2 linked regions of the Aquitalea magnusonii genome follow. The protein of the gene in region 1 interacts with the protein of each later gene in a pairwise test. Links are inferred from orthologs where the notes say so. Each region holds a gene or a part of one and is shown on either strand. Other genes may lie near its edges.

The links. Proteins that work in one complex are often made in the same cells at the same time.
Region 2: the proteins of prmA (region 1) and rplK interact in binary tests that used the Escherichia coli proteins (3 or more experiments, as listed by UniProt). The link is inferred for Aquitalea magnusonii from one-to-one orthologs.

What each region holds. Positions count from the first base shown.
Region 1 is NZ_AP018823.1:162,413-165,810, forward strand. What follows is about bases 70-3,068. They hold prmA (50S ribosomal protein L11 methyltransferase), read right to left. Parts: upstream 2,018-3,068; coding sequence 1,121-2,017; downstream 70-1,120. Other genes in these bases: DLM_RS00815 (DUF3426 domain-containing protein), read right to left, coding at 70-1,124; accC (acetyl-CoA carboxylase biotin carboxylase subunit), read right to left, coding at 2,017-3,068. Outside these bases: more of DLM_RS00815, read right to left, coding at 1-69; more of accC, read right to left, coding at 3,069-3,375. UniProt on the Escherichia coli protein: Methylates ribosomal protein L11.
Region 2 is NZ_AP018823.1:4,666,366-4,669,596, forward strand. Bases 318-3,149 are described here. They hold rplK (50S ribosomal protein L11), read left to right. Parts: upstream 318-1,433; coding sequence 1,434-1,865; downstream 1,866-3,149. Other genes in these bases: secE (preprotein translocase subunit SecE), read left to right, coding at 446-802; nusG (transcription termination/antitermination protein NusG), read left to right, coding at 802-1,335; rplA (50S ribosomal protein L1), read left to right, coding at 1,866-2,561; rplJ (50S ribosomal protein L10), read left to right, coding at 2,906-3,149. Outside these bases: tuf (elongation factor Tu), read left to right, coding at 1-288; more of rplJ, read left to right, coding at 3,150-3,231. UniProt on the Escherichia coli protein: Forms part of the ribosomal stalk which helps the ribosome interact with GTP-bound translation factors.

The DNA.
Region 1 (3,398 bases):
TACAGGCTGTAACCCATGGCGCGCACCTTGCCGATATCCAGTCGCATGGTGATCTTGACTTCGCTATTGGCATTGAAGCGCTGCAGTTTGAAGTCATCGGCCTTCAGGTATTCCTTGGGCGAGAACACTTTGCGAATCAGCACCTGATCATCGGCATCCTTCAGCGAAACTTCCAGCATCGGGTAGTTCTGCGCGAAGGCGGCGTGGTTCTTCAGCGTGGCCGACAACTGGATCAGGTTGGCATGTTCGGGGACAAAGGCCAGCTCCGACCACTCAGTGCGCACCTGGCCAATGTCGCTGGGCCAGGGCACCTTGCAGCCGACGATGCTGCAGAATGCCTCCAGGGCCGGACGGGATTCCGGTACTTCTGCCGCGATGCGGGTACGGTTGAAATAGACCAACTGCCCGGCCAGCAGAACACTGCCGATGATGGCCAGCAGGGCCATGATCACGGTGAGCAGCGGTTTGTGGGTTTTCGCTTGCGGCTCGCTAGCCTCTTCTTGCGGTTCTGGCGCTGTCGTTTCCTCGGTCGCCAGTGCTTGCGGCCGTGCCGGGGCTGCTTCGGCAGTTTGCTCGGCAGCGGCGGCCTCTACGCGCGCTGCCACCTCTGCAGTACGCCGCTGCTTGCCAAATACCTCGGGCAGGGCGGGCGCTTCTTCGTCCGCCTCAAGTGCCGTGGCATAGCTGGCTGGCGCAGGCGGTGTGCTCGTGCGGGCGCTGAGTGCTTCTGCCAGTGCGCGCTGGAATTCTTCCGCTTCGCGGCTGGTGTCTGGCGTGGCGGCGCTGCTGGTGACGTCGGGTGTGGTGCTATCCAGGCTGAAACTGTCGCCAGGCGGTTCGCTGGCGGCTGTTTGCGGGTCGAAGTCCGGCAGTTCCAGCTCGAAGTCATCCATCGGGTCCGCTGCCGCTGGCGGCGGGCTTGGCGGAGCGGGGGGAGGGGGCTGCACGGCTGGCGGGACCGGGCTGCTGGGCGCCGCTGGGGCTTCGGCGCTGACAAAATGTTCGGTAGCGTTGAATACATGCGCACAGCGCCCGCAGCGGACAAGTCCCTTGGCGGCAGAGAGCTGCTGGTCGTTAACCTTGAAACGGGTTTGGCAACTGGGGCACTGTGTGGTGTAGCTCATACGCTTGGGCGTCGGGTTCCTGTCAGTCGGGTCCAGCCTTCATCGAACACCGGGGTGTCCATGGTAAACCACTGCGCATAAATGGCAGACAGTTCGTCGGCTTGTTCGGCAAGAATACCGGAAAGCACGATTTTACCACCGGTTTTCACGTGGCTGGCCAGCAGCTGACCCAGCATACGCAGCGGATTGGCCAGGATATTGGCCAGCACCACGTCGTACTGGGCTGCCGGATTGGCATCCGGCAGGCAGAAGGTGGCGGTTACATTGTTCTGGTCCGCATTGTCGCGGCTGGAACGCACGGCCTGGGCATCAATGTCCACGCCCACGGCACTGCCCGCACCCAGCTTGAGCGCGGCAATGGCCAGGATGCCGGAACCGCAACCGTAGTCCAGCACGCTTTCGCCACCGGCAATATGCGCATCCAGCCACTGCAGGCACAGCCGCGTGGTGGGATGGCTGCCGGTGCCGAAGGCCAGGCCCGGATCAAGCTGCAGATTGATGGCATCCGGAGCCGGAGCGTCGTGCCAGGTGGGGGTGATCCACAAGCGGTCCGAGATACGGATGGGCTCGAACTGGGACTGGGTCAGGCGTACCCAGTCCTGCTCTTCCACGCGCTCGGTCTTGTAAACCGGCATGCCCAGCTTGCAGGCGTTGCAGGCGGCGGCAATCAGCAGGGCCACGTCGGCATCTTCGGCAAACAGGGTGATGATGCGGCTGTGGTTCCACAGCTTGTCCACCGGCATGCCCGGTTCGCCAAAGATGGGCTGTTCCTGGTCGGTACCGGCCAGGGCGTCTTCAATGGCGGTCGACAGCGCGCCCGCGTCCATCAGCGCATCGGCCAGGCGTTCGGCCACCGCCGAATCGGTATCGATGGTGGCTTGCAGCCAGGCCATTATGCGTCTCCCTTTTTCATTTGCGACAGGCGCTCTTCCAGATAGTGGATGCTGGTGCTGCCACGCTGGAAGGCGGCATCCATGAACAATTCCTGGTGCAGCGGGATATTGGTCTTGATGCCGGAAATGGAGATTTCCGACAGCGCAACGCGCATGCGGGCCATGGCCTGATCGCGGTTGTCACCATAGGAAATCAGCTTGCCGACCATGGAGTCGTAATGCGACGGCACGGTATAGCCCTGGTAGATGTGCGAGTCGATACGGATGCCGGGGCCACCAGCCGGGTGATAGCTTTCGATCTTGCCGGGCGAGGGCACGAAGGTGAAAGGGTCTTCGGCATTGATACGGCATTCCATGGCATGGCCGCGCAGCACGATGTCGCTTTGCTTGTAACGCAGCTTTTCGCCGGCAGCAATGCGGATCTGCTCCTGCACGATGTCCACGCCGGTGATCATTTCCGTCACCGGGTGTTCCACCTGTACGCGGGTGTTCATCTCGATGAAGTAGAACTCGCCGTTTTCGAACAGGAATTCGAAAGTACCGGCCCCACGGTAGCCAATGCGGCTGCACGCTTCGGCGCAGGCGGTGCCGATGCGCTGACGCTGCTCGTCGGTAATGCCCGGTGCCGGTGCTTCTTCAATGATTTTCTGGTGACGGCGCTGCATGGAGCAGTCGCGCTCGCCCAGATAGATGGCATTGCCGTATTCGTCGGCCAGAATCTGGATTTCGATATGGCGCGGCTGCTGCAGGTATTTCTCCATGTAGACAGTCGGGTTGCCGAATGCCGCACCGGCTTCGGTACGGGTCATTTGTACCGAGTTGATCAGTGCGCCTTCGGTATGCACCACGCGCATGCCGCGACCACCGCCACCACCGGCAGCCTTGATGATCACCGGGAAGCCGATTTTCTTGGCAATCTTGACGATCTCGGCCGGATCATCCGGCAAGGCACCGTCGGAACCCGGTACGCAGGGCACGCCAGCGGCAATCATGGCGTCCTTGGCGGATACCTTGTCGCCCATCAGGCGGATGGTTTCCGGGCGCGGGCCGATGAAGACGAAGCCGGATTGTTCCACGCGTTCGGCAAAGTCGGCGTTTTCCGACAAAAAGCCGTAACCCGGATGGATGGCCTGGGCGTCGGTCACTTCGGCAGCGGCAATCAGCGCCGGTACGTTCAGGTAGCTCTTGGTCGACGGGGCCGGACCGATGCAGACCGATTCATCGGCCAGCTTGACGTATTTGGCTTCACGGTCGGCTTCGGAATGCACGACCACGGTCTTGATGCCCAGTTCGCGGCAGGCGCGCTGGATGCGCAGGGCGATTTCGCCGCGGTTTGCAATCAGGATTTTTTCAAACATGGTATGGACGTCCGTTGGGTGGC
Region 2 (3,231 bases), 4.5 Mb from region 1 along the record:
ACCCCGCACACCAAGTTTGGCGCATCCGTATACGTGCTGAGCAAGGATGAAGGCGGTCGCCACACCCCGTTCTTCGCCAACTACCGTCCGCAGTTCTACTTCCGTACAACCGACGTGACCGGTGCTGTAAGCCTGGCCGAAGGCGTGGAAATGGTAATGCCGGGTGACAACGTAGAAATCACCGTAGAACTGATCGCCCCGATCGCTATGGAAGAAGGTCTGCGTTTCGCGATCCGTGAAGGTGGCCGTACTGTTGGCGCCGGCGTGGTAGCAAAGATCATTGCTTGATTAATAGGTTTATAGGCCAGTAGCTCAATTGGTAGAGTATCGGTCTCCAAAACCGAGGGTTGGGGGTTCGAGACCCTCCTGGCCTGCCAATTAAGACCAGCCGGCGCTTGTGCGCCGGTTGGTCTTTTGTCGCATACGCGCAGAGAACATTCCGCACATGGAAATGCAAGATAAACTCAAACTGGCCTTGGCCGGTCTGCTGGTGGTTGCCGGTGTTGTTGGCTTCTACATGATTCCCGAAGATCAGGGTGTGTTGCGCGCTCTGGCATTCATTGTTGGTGTTGTGCTGGCGGCGGGTGCTGTCTGGCTGTCAGTGCCGGGCAAGGAGTTTGTTGCCTATGCCAATGATTCGCTTGTGGAGGCGCGCAAGGTCGTATGGCCTACCCGCAAGGAAGCTATGCAAATGACCGGCTTGGTTTTCGTCTTCGTTCTGGTGCTGGCCCTGTTCATGTGGATGGTGGACTCGGGTCTGTCCTGGTTGTTCTACGATGTAATTCTTGGTCGAGGTAGATAATGGCAAAGCGCTGGTACGTTGTGCACGCTTATTCCGGTTTTGAGAAAAGTGTGCAGAAGGCGCTACGTGAGCGCATCGAACGTTCCGAGGTAGCGGATCTGTTTGGCCAGATTCTCGTTCCGGTGGAAGAAGTGGTGGATATCAAGAACGGTCGCCGCTCCATTACCGAACGCAAGTTCTTCCCTGGCTATGTTCTGGTCGAGATGGATATGACCGACGATACCTGGCACCTGGTGAAGAGTACGCCTAAGGTGACTGGTTTTGTTGGTGGTACTGCCAATCGCCCGGCGCCGATTTCCAAGAAGGAAGTCGATGCCATCATGCAGCAAATGCAAGAAGGCGTGGAAAAGCCGAAGCCGAAGGTATTGTTTGAAGTGGGTGAAAAGGTTCGCGTCATTGACGGTCCTTTCAATGACTTCAACGGCTCTGTTGATGAAGTTAACTACGAGCGTAACAAGCTGCGTGTGTCGGTGCAGATTTTCGGTCGCGACACGCCGGTTGAGCTGGATTTCAGTCAGGTAGAAAAGCTGTAATTTTACTTGGCAGCTAGTTTGTAAGCGTATATACTGTTGCGCTTTCGTCCGGGAAGCGAGTACACGCTCGCGCTATACCCATTTTAGGAGTTTTAATCGTGGCAAAGAAAATTGTCGGCTATGTAAAGCTGCAAGTGCCCGCTGGTAAGGCCAACCCGTCTCCTCCGATCGGTCCGGCCCTGGGTCAGCGTGGTCTGAACATTATGGAATTCTGCAAGGCGTTCAACGCCCAGACTCAAGGCATCGAGCCGGGTCTGCCGATTCCGGTTGTGATCACTGCTTATGCAGACAAGTCCTTCACCTTCATCATGAAGACGCCGCCGGCGACCATTCTGCTGAAGAAGGCTGCTGGTATCAAGTCCGGTTCCGCCAAGCCGCATACCGATAAGGTTGGCAAGGTAAGCCGTGCTCAGCTGGAAGAAATCGCCAAGACCAAGCAGCCGGATCTGACCGCTGCTGATCTGGACGCTGCTGTTCGCACCATCGCCGGCTCCGCCCGTTCGATGGGTCTTGAAGTGGAGGGTGTGTAAATGGCCAAGATTTCCAAGCGCCTGCAAACCCTGAAGGCAACTGTTGATCGCAACAAGCTGTACGCTGTTGAAGAAGCAATTGCTCTGGTTAAGTCCGCTGCTACCGCCAAGTTTGACGAGTCCATCGATGTGGCCGTTAATCTGGGTGTTGATCCGCGTAAATCCGACCAGGTTGTACGTGGCTCCGTAGTTCTGCCGCGTGGTACCGGTAAGTCCGTACGCGTTGCTGTATTTGCTCAAGGTGCCAACGCCGAAGCCGCCAAGGCTGCCGGTGCTGAAGTTGTCGGTTTCGACGACCTGGCCGAGCAAGTAAAAGCTGGCAACCTGGACTTCGACGTGGTGATTGCCTCCCCGGATGCAATGCGCGTTGTTGGTCAGCTGGGTCAAATCCTCGGCCCGCGTGGCCTGATGCCGAACCCGAAGGTTGGTACTGTTACCCCGAACGTTGCCGAAGCGGTTAAAAACGCTAAGGCCGGTCAGGTTCAATACCGTACCGACAAGGCTGGTATCATTCACGCCACCATCGGCCGTGCTTCCTTCGAAGCCGAAGCTCTGCGTGAAAACTTTACCGCTCTGGTAGATGCCCTGGTGAAAGCCAAGCCGGCCGCTGCCAAGGGTGTGTATCTGAAAAAGATCGCCGTATCCAGCACCATGGGTATTGGCGCTCGTGTAGATACCAGCTCCGTCAGCGCTTAAGTTGATGTGAGTGCGGCGAGGTGGCGTGCCACCTTGCCACTGGCTTTGGGCTGGCAGGCTTGCCTGCCAGATTGTCAAAGACCGTAGGAGCCGCAAGGCTTAATCGCAAGTCACTGCCCGGTGGCCTGCATCCTGCGCAGATGGTGTACCCGAAAGTAGGCTTCTGAAGAGTTCAGGGCTCATGTAGCTCAGGGGTAGAGCACTCCCTTGGTAAGGGAGAGGTCGGCGGTTCAATTCCGCCCATGAGCACCAGTTTCCCTTCTCTATGTTGTCTCCTGATACAGGTCGCCGCTGCAAAGCGGAGCAGAAATCATTCTGCTTCATTTCAGTCTAGGAGATAGACCTTGAGTCTCAATATCGAAGATAAAAAGGCAGTCGTTGCTGCTGTAGCTGCCGAGCTGGCCGCTGCACAGACCCTCGTCATCGCCGAATATCGGGGCATCGAGGTAAGCAGCATGACCAAGCTGCGCGCTCAAGCGCGTGAGCAAGGCGTTTACCTGCGCGTTCTGAAGAACACGCTGGTTCGCCGTGCGGTTGCTGGTACCCAATTCGAAGCGCTGGCCGAACAAATGGTTGGCCCGCTCGTTTACGGTATCTCTGCCGATCCGGTTGCTGCTGCCAAGGTGCTGCATCAATTTGCCAAGGCTGACGACAAGATCATCGTCAAGGC